DNA from 4 places in the Pradoshia sp. Z5_111 genome. Region 1 is predicted to be linked to each of the others. Evidence: predicted binding sites of a transcription regulator. Region 1 holds the regulator's gene; each other region holds the start of a gene.
What was found. The regulator LexA, encoded in region 1, represses DNA repair genes until DNA is damaged. The targets are predictions, from matches to a motif close to CGAACATATGTTCG.
Positions count from the first base shown of each region.

Region 2: the regulator LexA is predicted to act here: its motif matches at 2,275-2,288, upstream of AC4D4A_RS13065 (Y-family DNA polymerase).
Region 3: the regulator LexA is predicted to act here: its motif matches at 2,666-2,679, upstream of uvrB (excinuclease ABC subunit UvrB).
Region 4: the regulator LexA is predicted to act here: its motif matches at 2,314-2,327, upstream of recA (recombinase RecA).

Region 1 is NZ_JBZCPQ010000001.1:732,124-736,274, reverse strand. It holds gene AC4D4A_RS03585 (helicase-related protein) at 1-1,820, shown strand, start outside; gene lexA (transcriptional repressor LexA) at 2,024-2,650, opposite strand; gene yneA (cell division suppressor protein YneA) at 2,805-3,128, shown strand; gene AC4D4A_RS03570 (YneB family resolvase-like protein) at 3,198-3,845, shown strand; gene AC4D4A_RS03565 (DUF896 domain-containing protein) at 3,925-4,151, shown strand, end outside.
Region 2 is NZ_JBZCPQ010000005.1:345,300-349,450, reverse strand. It holds gene AC4D4A_RS13075 (hypothetical protein) at 135-347, opposite strand; gene AC4D4A_RS13070 (YolD-like family protein) at 589-927, opposite strand; gene AC4D4A_RS13065 (Y-family DNA polymerase) at 956-2,215, opposite strand; gene AC4D4A_RS13060 (heme oxygenase) at 2,947-3,285, shown strand; gene AC4D4A_RS13055 (transcription initiation factor TFIIIB) at 3,353-3,556, opposite strand; gene AC4D4A_RS13050 (S9 family peptidase) at 3,654-4,151, opposite strand, start outside.
Region 3 is NZ_JBZCPQ010000002.1:174,489-178,639, forward strand. It holds gene uvrA (excinuclease ABC subunit UvrA) at 1-586, opposite strand, end outside; gene uvrB (excinuclease ABC subunit UvrB) at 594-2,573, opposite strand; gene AC4D4A_RS05195 (CsbA family protein) at 2,769-2,996, opposite strand; gene AC4D4A_RS05200 (ABC transporter substrate-binding protein) at 3,262-4,151, shown strand, end outside.
Region 4 is NZ_JBZCPQ010000004.1:156,164-160,314, forward strand. It holds gene rny (ribonuclease Y) at 1-643, opposite strand, end outside; gene recA (recombinase RecA) at 1,171-2,214, opposite strand; gene AC4D4A_RS10285 (competence/damage-inducible protein A) at 2,473-3,720, opposite strand; gene pgsA (CDP-diacylglycerol--glycerol-3-phosphate 3-phosphatidyltransferase) at 3,765-4,151, opposite strand, start outside.

The DNA.
Region 1 (4,151 bases):
TATACCCATTTATAGTATCAGAATTGCCGAATCAGATCATAAACCAATATGAGAATTTGTTTAAAGGGTCGATTAATCATAAGCTGATCAGGCAATTGATCGGCGGAAATATTAGTGAATTTCAATGGGAATATGAAAGTGAAATAGAGCAGGAATTGATTGAGGACCTTATAGATGTTCGAACCCACCCGGATGATTTTGATATACAAATGCCCTTATATCATACTCAGCACAAAGAGAGAATTGAAAAAAGAGAACAGAAATTAGAAGAGATGAGAAAACAGGAAGAAATAAAACAAAAGAAACTGGATGACATCTTTGGTGTGGAATACAAGACGACCGTTTATAGCAACACTAAATATATTCTGCATATTGGAGAAACAAATACCGGTAAAACTTATCAGGCACTAAATAGATTAAGGCAAGCTGCGTCGGGTATATATCTGGCACCTCTAAGGTTATTGGCACTTGAAGTATATGAAACGCTTAGAAACAACGGAATTGCCTGTGCGTTAAAGACAGGTGAAGAAGAAAAGGATATTGCAAATGCCACGCATTATTCCTGCACAATTGAAATGTTTACTGAGAAAGATGAATTCGATGTCATGGTTATAGACGAAGCGCAAATGATAGCAGATAAAGATCGAGGATTTTCCTGGTTTAGAGCTATTAATAAAGCACGAGCTCGCGAGGTTCACATCATAGGCAGTCACAACTCGAAAAGGATGATTTTAAATCTGCTTCAGGGAAATGATATTGAAATTCATGAATACAAACGGGATATACCGCTTATTGTAGAGAAAAAACCTTTTAAGATTGAACATGCCAAGGCAGGGGATGCTTTGATTGTATTTTCTCGAAATAAAGTGCTTCAAACCGCTTCAAAGCTGGAGAGAAACGGCCATAAAGTAAGTGTAATCTATGGAAGTATGCCTCCTGAGACAAGAGCTAAACAAATTCAGAGGTTCATTAACAGGGAGACGCGAGTGATTGTATCTACAGATGCTATCGGGATGGGGCTCAATCTACCGATTAGGCGGGTCGTTTTTCTCGAAAATGATAAATTTGATGGCACGAGAAGGCGTTTATTGACCTCTCAGGAAGTAAAGCAGTTAGCAGGACGTGCCGGCCGTAAAGGTATATATAATGAAGGAAGAGTGGCATTTACTGATCAAATTGGTTTAATGAAACGATTGTTGAATGGTGAAGACCGACCAATCAGTACATTTACAATAGCTCCTACACAGGGTGTATTTGAACGCTTTAAACGTTATCATTCCAGCTTTGATCAATTCTTTGAATTATGGGATGAATTTAAAAATCCTGCCGGGACAACAAAAGCGCCGCTTACTCAGGAAAAAGCTTTATATCATTTAATTCGCCATGAACAAATAGAAGGACGAATGTCGATAACTGATTTATACGGTTTTCTGCATTTACCTTTTTCAGCGAATGAGGAGAGCCTCGTTAATCAATGGCTCTATAATATGAAAGCCATTGTGGATAGAAGAGAATTGAGAGAGCCTTTAATAAAGAAAGATTCCTTGGATGAACTTGAATTATCTTATAAATCAGTAGGATTGCATTTATTGTTTTTGTATAAATTAGATCGAAGAAGTGAAACGGTCTATTGGGAGCGAGTAAGAGAAGAAATCAGTTCAGACGCACATAATCAGTTAAGAAAAGGGGTTAAAAAATATCAAACAAAGTGTCGATCATGCAATAAGCCGTTAAGCTGGAATTATCCATTTGCTATTTGCCAATCGTGTTATGAAGAGAGTAAACGATCAAGATACTATTACAAAGGATGGGATATATAGGACATTTAAGCTTGCTATCATAATGGTTGCAAGCTTTTTGTATTACATAATTATATTATGTAAACTACGAGATAAATAAAAGCATTAATCTATTTATAAAGTGGAATATGCCAATCCTTAAATGCATAAGTTTAATAGAGAAAATAGAGATAATAGATTTTAAACACATAAGTAGAACCGGCTGAAAGCCGGTCCCAACGTTCTTATTGAATGTTTCTGTATAACCCGATCACTTTGCCCAAGATACTGACATTTTGTAGAATGATAGGCTCGAGCATAGAATTTTCCGGCTGCAGACGGAAATGAGTATCTTCTTTAAAGAAACGTTTTACGGTAGCTTCATCATCTTCAGTCATGGCTACGACAATTTCGCCATTGTTTGCTGTATGCTGCTGGCGAACAATTACATAGTCACCGTTAAGTATTCCAGCTTCAATCATACTGTCACCCATAATTTCAAGCATAAACACATTTTCATCGGCAGGAGCCATATGCTCAGGTAGAGGGAAGTATTCTTCTATATTTTCGATAGCTGTAATAGGCTGCCCAGCAGTTACTTTCCCGATTAATGGTACATTAACTGAATTTGTTTTTGGAATATGGTCATGTGGATCCATATCCAGGATTTCAATAGCACGTGGTTTAGTAGGATCTCGTCTAATAAGCCCTTTGCTTTCCAATCGCGCTAAGTGACCATGAACCGTGGAACTTGAAGCCAGTCCGACTGCTTCTCCGATTTCTCGAACGGAAGGTGGATAGCCCTTCGTTTTAACTTCTTCTTTAATATATAGCAAAATATCCTGTTGCCGTTTGGATAATTTAGTAGTCATCTCCCGCACCTCTTTTAGCTTTTCTTGTTTTTAGTATATCATTTCCTGTTTAACAGTACAAACATAAGTTCGTTTTTTGTGTTGACACAAAACGTTTGTTCGGTTTATACTTAGTTTATATTAAACGAACATACATTCGATGGGGGTTTTATTAATGAAAAAATTATGGACTTCTTATAATTATTCCATCTTGTTTTTTATAGGTCTTTTCTTATTAATAACTACAATGATAGTAACAAATATTGAAGCACCGAAAGATGATTATCAACAAATCACGATTAAAAAAGGAGATACAGTTTGGGATATGGCTGAACGTTTTGATGGCAGCGAAATGACACAGACTGAATTTGTCTCTTGGGTTCAGGAACATAATGACTTGCACATTAATCATTTAAAGGAAGGGCAAACGATTGTGATTCCTGTAAAGAAAATGAATGAAAATACAGAAATGCTACACTTAGCAGATTCTGATAAATAACTATATAATCAGTAAGGTCGGGAATTTTTCCCGGCCTTATCTATATGTAAAGAAGAATGGTGAGAGAAAATGAAGGTTGGAATTTATTGCAGAGTCAGCACAGATAAAAGTTCTCAGGAAACATCACTGGAAAGGCAGGAGCAGGAGTTAACAAGACTGGCTGCCATAAAGGGGTTCGAGGTTGTCATAATCGAAAAAGAACAAGCCAGTGGATATGACTTAGAACGAGAAGGCATTCTAATCTTGCTGGAAAAAATGAAAAATAGAGAAATCGAGGGGCTCTTGATTCAGGATGAAACAAGACTTGGCAGAGGAAATGCCAAGATTGCTCTATTACATTGCATCTATAAAGAAGGGGTAAAATTATATACGGTTACTCATAATGGTGAGCTTGAGGTTTCTGAAACAGATGCCATGCTTTTGCAAATCATCAGTATAGTAGAGGAATATCAGCGGAAATTACAAAACAGTAAAATTAGAAGAGGGATGAAACGAGCAATTGAAAATGGATATAAACCACAAAGAAATTTGGCAAATCAACATCTTGGAGGCGGAAGAGAAAGGTCAGAGGTACCATTACAGGAGGTCATTGAGCTGCGTATTAAAGGATTAACATTTGCTGAAATTACGGAGAATTTAAACAGAAAAGGCTATGATCTCTCAAAGGCTACCATTCACCGGAGATATTCAGAATATATGAAAAAGAATCCTAATTAATAGTTCATTCTTGAAAATTACGCAATTTTTCTATACGATGACAATATCTACTTATATTTTAAATAGAAGGAGCAATACTATGCTGCCAATGCATAAAATTAAAAGAATTAATGAATTATCTAAGAAATCAAAAACAGTAGGCCTTACAAAAGAAGAAGCCACTGAACAATCTCTCCTAAGGAAAGAGTATTTGGAAACCTTCCGTACCTCAATGCGAAATACGGTTGAAGGTCTGACAATCATCGATCCCGAAGGTAAGGATGTTACACCTGAAAAAATAAAAAAACTACGTAATAAAAAATTACA
Region 2 (4,151 bases), on a different contig from region 1:
ATGCTTTCTCTCTATTTATCTCATAGGTTCCCGTTTTCACTCAACCGGCAAACCTCTTAATAAGCTAAATTCATAATAAAAAAAAGCAGCATTCAATGAATACTGCCTCTATGTTTTAAAAATGAACGTTCAGTTTAATGAACTGCTCTCGTATGTTTTTGTATTAAACTTTGTAAAGCCGCCACTGCTTCATCGCCAGTATACGTACCTTTATAGCTGAAACCGTTTTCTTCGCAATATTTCTGCCCTAATGCTACAGCATCTTCTTTAGTCATTTCTTTTTTTAATTCTCCTATAACCATTCCATAAGGTGCTTGATAAATCGTGCTGTATTTTTCTTTTTCCATTTTCTTTTACCCCTTTTGTTTTGATATCCCATGGCAAAGTTATCAGAACCGAAATCGATGTTAAAATTTATTATCTGTATATTTCTCACTTCTAGGTCTATATACATAGTAAACTTTTTGTGGTAATTTGTCTAATATTTGCGTTTTCATTTACTCATTATTGGGTAATAGGGTTTATTTAGGAAGAAAGAGAAGAGCCATAACCAACATATGCACAACCTTATAGCGAATTGCTTGGCCATCAATCCTTCAATTGTACATCCACAATTTCCTGATAAAATACAAAACAAGCATCTCCATCCTCATCAACGAGATGAAGTTTTTGAGCCTGTTCATTGCAATAATGTATGCTTCCTTCCACCGTCCCGTACCGGCGACTGGCTGTACGGTAATAGCGGATCGCCACCGGCTTATTATATTCCAAGGCCTCCATAATTATCGTGTTCATCGCTTCCACTTGCTGTTCATCAAGCTCATTCCTTGTTTCATAGCTGTCCTCATGTGCCCATTCTCTAAGCATTGTTACATGCTCCGGCAGCATCATTGATGTCCATTTCATTTTTCCGCGATCTCGAATCATTCCCTGCAGCCTCCATTTCACTTGTCTGTTATGCTCTATGTCCTCCGACCAAAGTACTGCGATGCTTGGCCGTTCCTGCCTCTGTATACGATACGGCACGTAAAATCGCATTGGATCCAAATTTTTTACGCATTCGATCCATCACAAAGCCAAGCTCACGTTTGCGCCAGCTATCCTGGTCAAATAGACTGATTTGCATCTCTCGATCGGGGATAACATTTGAAAGTGTAATAGAAATTTTCCTAACTGTTTTGCCTGTATAAAACCGTTCAAACAAGGTTAAGCACATTTCATAAATATCCATCGTAATATTGGTCGGTGTTTCTCTTGTCATAGAGCGATGAAATCCACCTCCAAATTCATCCTGGCTATAATAAATCCCCAAGCTGACGGTTCTGCCCGCCATCCCGCTTGCACGTGTTCTTCTTGCTACTTCCTCACTTATTTCCAGAATGACATGCTTGATTTCCTCAGGCTTTTTATAATCACGCAGTAAAACCTGACCTTTTCCAAAGCTGATTTGCCCTTCCATAATCGGAGCACCGATATCCGATAAATCAACACCCCAGGCATGGTGGTACAATTGATTGCCCATAATGCCAAACTTCTTTTCAAGCGTCTCCAAATCATAACGCGCCAATTGACCGATTGAAAAAATCCCCATTCCATTCAGCTTCTTTTCCATCGGCTTTCCAATTCCCCACATTTCGCTCAAGGGGAATAAGGGCCATAATTTTTCTGGTACATCCTCATAGGTCCATTGGGAGATTCCTTTTTTCTTGGCCTCCAAATCAAGACACAGCTTAGCAAGCAGCATATTCGGACCGATCCCAATCGCGCATGGAAGCTGGAATTCCCGATCGATTTCATCCTGGATTTTTTCAGCAATTTCTACGATATCTCCCCATAGACGAGTCGTCCCATCCACCTTTAAGAAGCTTTCATCTACACTGTACGTATGAATCGCACTTTTAGGTACATATCGATTGAATAAACGGCTGATTTCAGTAGAGATACGTAAATACGTTGCCATACTAGGATTAACCTTTATAATGCGCGGATCATCCGGAATCTCAAACAATCTCGAGCCTGTCTTAATGCCAAACTCTTTCTTCATTTTGGGAGATGAAGCCAGCACCACACTGCCGCTCCGTTCCGTATCACTCACCACAGCCAAATAACATTCAAGCGGATCCAGTCCCATCATCACTGCTGAACAGCTGGCAAAAAAACTTTTCATATCCACGCACATAACATAATGATGCGGTAAAGTACTGTAATCAATCATGTTAAAACCTTCTTTTAAATAGAATGTATGTTCGTCTTTATTATATTCTTTATGATAAGCGAATATACGTTCGTGTTCAATGGAAAATTATTTACAATTTATGTATAAGAGCATGAAAGCGTGCAAATACTTTAAGACAACAGACATAGTTCACCAGAAAAATTTACGAAAACGTTTTAAAAACAGTCCCCAAATGCATTCATCTACTATTATTTTCACTTTTCTCCTTTTCAATTCGCTCATAAATAAGTAAATTCGAGCAATTATTTTGAGTTTAGCTCAATTATTACGAAAATCGCTCAATTCCACTCCATTTCCGCTCAATTATATGGAATTCCGCTCAATTAATATCAGTTCCCGCTCAATTCCGGTGAAAATCGGCTGGATTACTAGACTAATCCGGCTTATACAGCCGTTTAGTCACTCAATTTTGACTCGTAAGTCTCGAAAACTCTTAATTTTAGCCTTTTTACAAAAATAATAGAAAAATTGAGTAATAATCTATTTGAAGGGTCATATAGAAGGATGATGAATGAACTATGTTGGTTATTTCATCACGCAATGCTTTCAATCATATAGAAAAAATATGTTAGAGCCATAATCAGCAAATCCTAAAGCATAATGAATTCAAAATCTTCGAAAAAGGTATATAATAGCAGTGTAAGAGTGATTTTCATTGAAGTAATCTGATATATTTTCCAGAAAAATAAAAATAAAAGGAGAATGATCACATGATTGTTGTTCAAAACAAAATTAAAACCAAACCAGGTTTCGCAGAAAAAATGGCAGGCCGTTTCACTTCCGGTAACGAATTAGATAAATTCAAAGGATTTGTTAAAGTAGAGGTTTTACTTACAGAGGGCCTGACAGAATATGATGAGATGAGCGTCAATATGTACTGGGAAGATGAGGAAAGCTTCCTTGCCTGGAAAAACAGCGACTCCTTCAAAAAAGCGCACAAACGTCCGGAAGGCAAACCGGATGAAGCTAAACAGGACTCTCCTATGTTAGGAAGCCAACAAACTACATTTAGAGTAGCATCCGTAAAAGAAGCAGCTCCAATAAACTAATTTATACGAAAAGATCTTTCCATAAACACTTGGAAAGACCTTTTTTGTGAATGAACTGTTTACCTTTTTAGTAAAGTGTTTCTTTAAATTTCTCCGGCTTTTTTACATAGCCTTCAATGATAAATCCACATTCCGTGCAAATCATGTATTCGATCTCTGAACCTATACTCACTTTATTTTTGGGGTACATGACTCCATATCCGGTATGTTTCCCGATCCCCAGCTCTTTCTCACCACATTGATGACATTCTTTTACTTTAGAATGCTTCACGTTAGTCCCTCCACTCGAAAATCTCATATCATTTTCTCCATAAGGAAAACGCCACAAACTGCAGTACATTACTTTTCGCCGTTTGAGAAAATCTAGGCTAGGATTTTACTTTCACAAGACGATGCTCTTCAAAAAAAGCCAAAACCCTGCGATACACAGCGATTTCATTCTCCTTTTTAGAAAATCCATGTCCTTCATCCTCCATGACCATATAGGAGATATCCCTCCCCTTTTCCTTAAGAGTCTCCACAATTTGGTCTGATTCCGCCTTTACAACTCTTGGATCATTGGCCCCTTGGATAACAAGCATCGGCTTTGTCATCTGCTCAATATAGGTAAAAGGTGAGTATTCTATCAATTTCTCGCGATCTTTTTCGGGGTGGCCTACCCAAGTATCCATGATTGGTTTCCAATCTTCCGGCACTGAATTAATAAAGGAAAATAAATTGGATGGCCCACAAATATCTACCACTGCCTTAAAGTAATCAGCATGGCGTCCATGTAAAAGCAATGACATGTATCCACCGTAACTGCCTCCGATCAGGAAGATATCACCTTTCTTCGTATATCCACGGTCAATTAGCCAATCCAGACC
Region 3 (4,151 bases), on a different contig from region 1:
TATCCAGATTAATATCATCATCCAAATCATACATTTCTCCGTTTACACGGACACGGACATACCCTTGCTTTTTAATATCTTCAAGCATTTTGACGTGGGTACCTTTTCTGCCTGTTACGACAGGAGACAGAATCTGCATTTTTGTGCGTTCTGGATAGGACATGATTCTGTCTACCATTTGCTCAATCGTTTGAGATGTAATTTCAATCCCATGCACAGGACAGACCGGTTTACCGACTCTGGCATACAATAAACGCATATAATCATAAATCTCTGTCACTGTCGCAACGGTTGAACGAGGATTGCGGCTTGTCGTCTTTTGGTCAATTGATATCGCTGGAGACAGCCCTTCAATCAAATCAACATCCGGTTTATCCATTTGGCCGAGGAACTGCCGGGCATATGCGGAAAGAGATTCCACATAGCGGCGCTGTCCCTCCGCATATATTGTGTCAAAAGCCAGGGAGGACTTTCCGGAACCGGATAAACCCGTTAGTACAACCAGCTTATCCCGGGGGATTGTCACATCAATATCCTTAAGATTATTGGTCCTGGCCCCTTTAATTACAATTTTATCAAGTGCCATCCTATGTTCATCCTTCCACTTTTAACTCTAAAATTAAATCTCTAAGTTCGGCAGCACGTTCAAAATCAAGCGCTTTGGCTGCTTCCTTCATTTCTTTTTCCATATTTGCAATTACTTTTTGACGCTCTTTCTTGGAAAGCTTCTCGTATTTATTTGCTGCTTTTTCTTCTTCATTATCTTCCGTTATATGAGTGGCTCGAATAATATCACGGATATCCTTCTGGATCGTCTTAGGAACGATTCCGTGTTTCCTGTTATATTCTTCCTGGATCGCACGGCGCCGTTTAGTCTCAGAAATCGCTATTTCCATTGAATTCGTTATTTTATCTGCATACATAATAACGTGACCGTTCGAATTACGGGCAGCACGGCCGACCGTTTGAATAAGAGACCGTTCTGAACGAAGGAATCCTTCTTTATCCGCATCAAGAATGGCTACGAGTGAGACCTCCGGAATATCAATTCCTTCACGCAGTAAATTTATTCCAATCAACACATCATATTTTCCAAGACGCAGATCTCTGATAATTTCGATTCGTTCAAGTGTTTTAATCTCAGAGTGCAAATACTGAACCTTGATGCCCAGTTCTTTTAGATAATCCGTTAAATCCTCAGACATTTTCTTGGTCAGTGTAGTGATCAGGACACGCTCATCCCTTGAGATTCTCTCGTTGATTTCCCCTAACAAGTCATCAATTTGACCTTCAATCGGACGAACATCAATAGTTGGGTCCAGCAGTCCCGTTGGACGGATAATCTGTTCAACCATTTCCGGTGAATGCTCCTGTTCATAAGGCCCCGGTGTAGCAGACACATAAACAATCTGGTTGACATGTTCTTCAAACTCCTGAAATTGCAAAGGCCTATTATCCATTGCAGACGGCAAACGGAAACCATGATTGACAAGTACCTCTTTCCGGGCGCGGTCTCCATTATACATACCGCGAACCTGCGGGACTGTAACATGGGATTCATCTATCACCATTAAAAAGTCTTTAGGGAAATAATCGATAAGGGTATAGGGGGTAGAGCCCGGCGGTCTTAAGGTCAGGTGTCGGGAATAGTTCTCGATCCCTGAACAAAAGCCCATTTCTCTCATCATTTCAAGATCGTAACGGGTTCTTTGCTCCAACCGCTGTGCTTCGAGAAGCTTTCCTTCACCTCTTAAAAAGGTGAGCTGCTCTTCCAATTCCGTTTCAATATTTTGAATGGCAATCTTCATCTTTTCTTCTCTTGTAACGAAGTGGGATGCAGGGAAGATAGCTACATGATCTCTTTCGCCGATAATTTCCCCAGTCAGCGCATCCACCTCTCTGATCCGTTCCACTTCATCGCCGAAAAATTCAACACGTACACAGTGTTCATCCTTTGAGACTGGAAAAATCTCAACTACATCTCCTCGAACTCGAAATGCTCCGCGTTGAAAGTTAATATCATTTCGTTCATATTGAATGTCGACCAATTTACGTAATAGCTGGTTCCGCTCCATTTCCATGCCAACTCGAATGGATAAAACCATTTCCCCGTATTCTTCTGGAGAACCCAAGCCATAAATACAGGATACACTGGCAATAATAATGACATCCTTCCGCTCAAATAATGCAGATGTCGCAGAGTGGCGCAGTTTATCTATCTCATCATTAATACTGGCGTCCTTCTCTATAAAGGTATCAGTCTGAGGTACATATGCTTCAGGCTGATAGTAGTCATAGTAACTGACAAAATACTCGACTGCATTATTCGGGAAGAACTCTTTAAATTCACTGTACAGCTGTCCAGCAAGCGTTTTATTATGAGCAATGATAAGGGTGGGCTTATTAATCTCTTTTATCACGTTTGAAATCGTGAATGTTTTTCCGGTTCCAGTAGCGCCAAGAAGCGTTTGATGCTTAACGCCATTATTAATTCCATTCACTAGCTCTTTAATTGCAGTTGGCTGGTCTCCTTGAGGAGTATACTTGGAAACCAATTCAAATTGTTTACTCACACAAAAGCCCCTTTCATCATTTTCATCTCAAATCTCGTTTTATTTGATAACAATATTTTACCACAATCATCTATAAACAAACCAATAAAAAGCGAACAAACATTCCCTTTTTTAACTTTAATAATATCATTTATGCCCATCCTGCCAAAAAATAAAAGAGTCTTCCTCAATAATATGGAAGACTCAGTCTGTTGTTTATGCACTTTTAGGTGTTCTTTTGATCATCCGCTGAGAATACCAATACCCGGCCGTTAATGAAAATGCGTCAATTATAATCAGAGGCCAGGATGATGTATAGCCTTTATACGCTGATGCGGCGATTAGGGCAACTGTTAAACATAAACCGACTATGCAGCTATATGTCACTCTTGAAAAGAGCACAACTAATAAACCTGGAGCTAAAAGAGCTATTAAAATCTTCATCTGAGGTCTCACCTGCTTCCTCTGGAATCACGCAGCTATTTTCCAGCAATTCTATTCAGCTACAAATATATTACATTTCATGTGATTAATCCAGCAGGATACTAAGTTAATCGCTGACTGGCCTTCCATTTGACACCCCTCTGACTCAAATGTGTCCATAGGCCTTTAGGATCATGTATGAAATTTTATCCAAAATTAGGTTTCGTTAACCAAATCTAAAGGAATTTATAAAGAAGCAAGTATTCATTAATATAGGAGGGAAAATATGAAACTTAAAAAATGGTTATCCATCTCTTCTGCTGCTTTCTTAGGGATTGCCTTAACAGCATGTTCGGATGCCGAAGAAACCTCTAATGATGAGAACGATTCAAAAGAAAAAACAGTTGAAATTACATATGCCAGAGGAGTCGATACGACAGGCAGTACAGAAAAACTGATAGAAGCATTCGAGAAAAAACATCCGAATATTAAGGTAAACTATCAGGAAATGCCGAATAGTTCTACTCAACAGCACGATCAATATGTAACCGCATTCAGTAGTAAAAGTGCTGAAATCGATGTATTTGATGCAGATGTTGTTTGGCCGGCAGAGTTCGCCCAAGCTAACTACGCGATGGAATTAGACCGCTTCATCGATCAGGATAAAATAAATCTCGAAGACTACTTCCCCGGTCCAGTTGAAGCCGGGAAATTTGAAGGCAAGCAATGGGCTCTGCCAAAATACTCAGATGCCGGTATTCTTTATTATCGAACAGATTTGGTTAGCGAACCCCCAAAAACATGGGATGAGTTGATAGAAATGGCTAAAGAAGGAAACGGGAAAGAAGGCACAAGCTCAGGCTTTGTCTTCCAAGCAAAGCAATATGAAGGTATTGTTGTGAACGCCATGGAATTCATTGCCTCCTACGGCGGCAAAATCATCGATGAAAACAATGAAGTCGTCATTAACAGTCCAGAAGCCAAAAAAGGACTTAGTAAAATGGTTGAAATTGCAAACGCAGATTTCATGCCAAATAACATTTTAACTTTTACCGAAACGGAAACTGAATCTGCCTTTAAGGAAGGCCAAACTGTATTCGCACGCAACTGGCCCTATATGGAAAAAACAGCTGCTGATAAAAGTACCTCAAAGGTAGCTGGCAACTTTGCCTTTAC
Region 4 (4,151 bases), on a different contig from region 1:
GATTAACAACAGAAACGGTCGTTTCGGCCACATGATCTGCTGCACAACGTTGAATCGCAAGTGACAAGATTTCACGTGCCTTTTTGTCCGCTTCTTCCTTCGCTCGGTTATCGCTCTCTTTCATCATGATTGCAATATCATGTGATAGCTCTTTCTCAACACGATCAAGGATAATGGCTTTTGCTTCTTCTCTAGTCAGGCTAGAAATACGTTCAAGTTCAGAACTTTGAGCTTGAATTATCTCGTCCACTTTGCTTTCCATCTGTTCAATATGCTGTTGTCTTTGGTTCAGAGAATCTTCTTTCTTCTCCAATAAAGCCTCACGTTTATCTTGAGAGTCTGCTTTACGGTCCAGATTCTCTTCTTTTTGTAGAATTCGATTTTCCTGTCTCTGTAATTCAGTTCGTCGATCACGAACTTCCTTTTCAGCATCAGTCCGAAGCTTATGAATCTCATCCTTTGCTTCAAGAAGGGATTCCTTTTTCAAGGCGTCCGCTTCACGCTTTGCATCCTCAATAATTTTTTCAGCTGCGTTCGTTGCGCCGGATATTTTAGATTCAGCTATAGATCTTCTTAACAAATAGCCAACAACTGCACCAACAATTAGGCCAAGCAAAATGGAGATGATAGCGATTGGATCCATCATTACACCTCCTCTTGCTATTAACTTTTTTAATCTCTTTTACTACATTGTTTTCAATTCTGGCATGTACATCATCTAAAAATATACAGCACAATCGCTTTTAGGCATGTCATAAAAAAAGATATTAATACATTTCTATTGTAAAGTTATGAAAATTTGTTGTCAAGAGCAAGTCCCGACGCTCTTTTAATCGTTTTTAGAAAATACAGACATATAAACAAATTTCGTGAACCTATCCACCTAATTCGTAGATTCCAATTAAGCCTTCCACTTTTACCATAGCTGCTTCCTATTAAGTTGTGTAATAGTACAAAATCTAGAGAAATTTTTAAGTATTTCTCATCCTTGCTAATGAAGTTGCTGAATAATTTCTCTCCAGTAACAACACTTACTGATTGGATTCTTAGCTAGACACTAACTAAATCCTGATTCTCTTCAGAAACAGATGAATTTTATATAAAAGCATGCCCTGATGTCCACCTATAGAAAGGGCAAACCCATAACCAGGTTTGCCCATTACAAACTACTTATTCAGGTAAATCAAATTTATCCATTTCCTCTGCTGGTTCAACCACTTTCGCTTCACCGTTTAATCCATACGCTGAGCGGATTTTAATGGAAATTTCATCACGAACATCTGGATTCTCTTTTAAGAAGAGTTTCGCATTCTCTCTTCCCTGTCCTAAGCGATCACCATTATATGAATACCATGAGCCACTCTTTTCAATAATATCTAACTCAGAGCCAATGTCGATGATTTCGCCTTCTTTGGAAATGCCCTCACCATACATAATATCAAGTTCTGCCACTTTGAACGGTGGAGCCACTTTATTTTTAACAACCTTAACTTTGGTCCTGTTCCCTACAATATCATTTCCCTGTTTCAGTTGTTCAGCACGTCTTACTTCAAGGCGAACCGTAGAATAGAACTTAAGGGCACGACCACCTGGAGTTGTTTCTGGGTTACCAAACATAACACCAATCTTCTCACGGATTTGGTTGATAAAGATTGCTATTGTGTTAGATTTATTAATGGATCCAGAAAGTTTACGAAGAGCCTGGGACATTAAACGGGCTTGTAGACCCATATGAGAATCTCCCATTTCACCTTCGATTTCAGCTTTTGGTACTAAAGCAGCCACTGAGTCAACAACAATAATATCAATTGCACCACTTCGTACAAGTGCCTCAGCAATTTCCAATGCCTGTTCACCTGTATCTGGTTGGGAAAGTAATAATTCATCTATATTTACGCCAAGCTTTTGTGCATATGCCGGATCTAAAGCATGTTCTGCATCAATAAAGGCTGCTTGTCCACCCTTCGCCTGTACTTCAGCAATTGCATGTAAAGCTACTGTCGTTTTACCGGAGCTCTCCGGTCCATAAATCTCGATTATTCTACCTCTTGGATATCCACCCACACCGAGGGCTGAATCAAGAGCAAGCGAACCACTTGGAATGGTAGAAACCTTTCTGTCTGCTCTTTCCCCCAGCTTCATTACTGAACCTTTACCAAATTGCTTTTCAATTTGTTTTAGCGCCATATCGAGCGCAGCTTGACGTTCACTCACAGTTTATTTCCTCCCCATATCTATATAAAAACATTACATGTATAATTTAGAACTTATTTATACTATACCTCATCTGTCCCCATTTAACAAGTAAAAAAGCGAACATTTATTCGTATCATTTTAATGGTAATTTTGCTGATAAATTTAAAGAAACTCTCTAGCAAATAGGATGCTTTTAGCAGTAATTAGTGTAAAACTGAAATTATCTCGATTTTATAAACAATAGAAATCCCCAACCATATAAGTTGGGGTTTTCCATTATGCATATAACTCTCTCAGCTTTCTGATAAGAAAATGACAGCCATACTTCATGCTTCTAACCCGATTAACCTCACGCATACCGCCTAAGTCTAATCTCTTTGCGTACGTTTTCTGACCGGAAATGGCTATACCGATAAAAACAGTTCCTACCGGATGGCCTTCCAATTCATCTGGTCCAGCAACACCAGTAAAGCTAATCCCGATATCAGATTGGAGCATGGCTTTAATATTATCAGCCATTTCCATAGCACATTGCTCACTGACAACCCCATATTGGTCTATCGTTGATTGTTCGACCTTCAGTAGCTTTTTCTTTGCTTCATTGGTATAAACAACAATACCACCCTTAAGGATTAAACCTGCTCCCTGTATATCGGTCATTTTTTCCTGAAACATTCCGCCGGTTAAACTTTCTGCTGCCGATATTGTAAGCTCATTTTCTTTTAAAAGATTGATAAGTTCAGTCATGATGGTCGCATCATCATATCCGTAAAAATATTCTCCCACACGTGAAAGAATTTTTTCTTCTGTCTCTTTTAATAGTTTGTCAGCTTCTTCAATAGATTCATGTTTAGCTGTAATCCGAAGAGTTACCTCTCCATCCGAGGCAAGAGGCGCTATTGTCGGGTTACTTTGCTGATCCAGCAAATCTTCTATTTCTGTTTCAAGCTGTGATTCCCCAATACCGAAGAAACGGAGGACTCGTGAATCTATCCGCTCCACCCTGTCCATTAATCTCAACAGATAAGGAACTGCAAAATTTTGGTGCATTGGCTGCATTTCACTTGGAGGTCCAGGCAGTAAAATATGAAGAATATCTCCATGAGACACCGCCATTCCGGGTGCCATCCCATTTTGATTAGGGAATACTTCTGATCCTCCAATAATCAACGCTTGCTTCCGGTTGTTTTCTGTCATCACACGTTTTATTTTCTTGAAGTACTCCTCAATATTTTCCATGGCTTTTTGATCTGATATTAATGTTTTACCGATATGGTCGGCTACAACTTCTTTTGTTATATCATCCTTTGTAGGTCCCAAACCACCAGTGTATATAATAAGATCAGCTCGGGATTCTGCAATTTCGATAGCCTTTTTTAATCGTACAGGATTATCCCCAACTACTGTATGGTAATATACATTAATACCTATCTCTGCCAGGCTTTTTGATATAAACTGAGCATTGGTATTTGCAATCTGTCCAAGTAATAACTCAGAGCCTACCGCTATTAATTCTGCATTCATTCTGTCACCCGCCAATTTAACAAGTTATAGTAAGAATGATACCCTTATTTAGAATTTAAAAACGCGTCTTTATTCTTAGCAAAGTAATCCCAGCCAGACCATATAGTAAAGAATAAAGCTACATAAAGAGCTATATCAGCAAACGGAAAATTAATCCACGCAAATGGTAGATTGTGCAATAGTAACGCAGATATAGCGATGATTTGAGTCCAGGTTTTAATTTTGCCCAATTGATTCGCTGCAACAACTTCCCCTTCACCAGCCAGAACCAGGCGAAGGCCTGTTACCGCAAATTCACGGCTGATAATTAAAATAACAATCCAAGCAGGCGCTAACTCGTATCCTACAAGTATAATTAATGCAGCAGATACAAGAAGTTTATCTGCCAACGGATCAAGAAACTTTCCAAGGGTTGTGACCAGATTATGTTT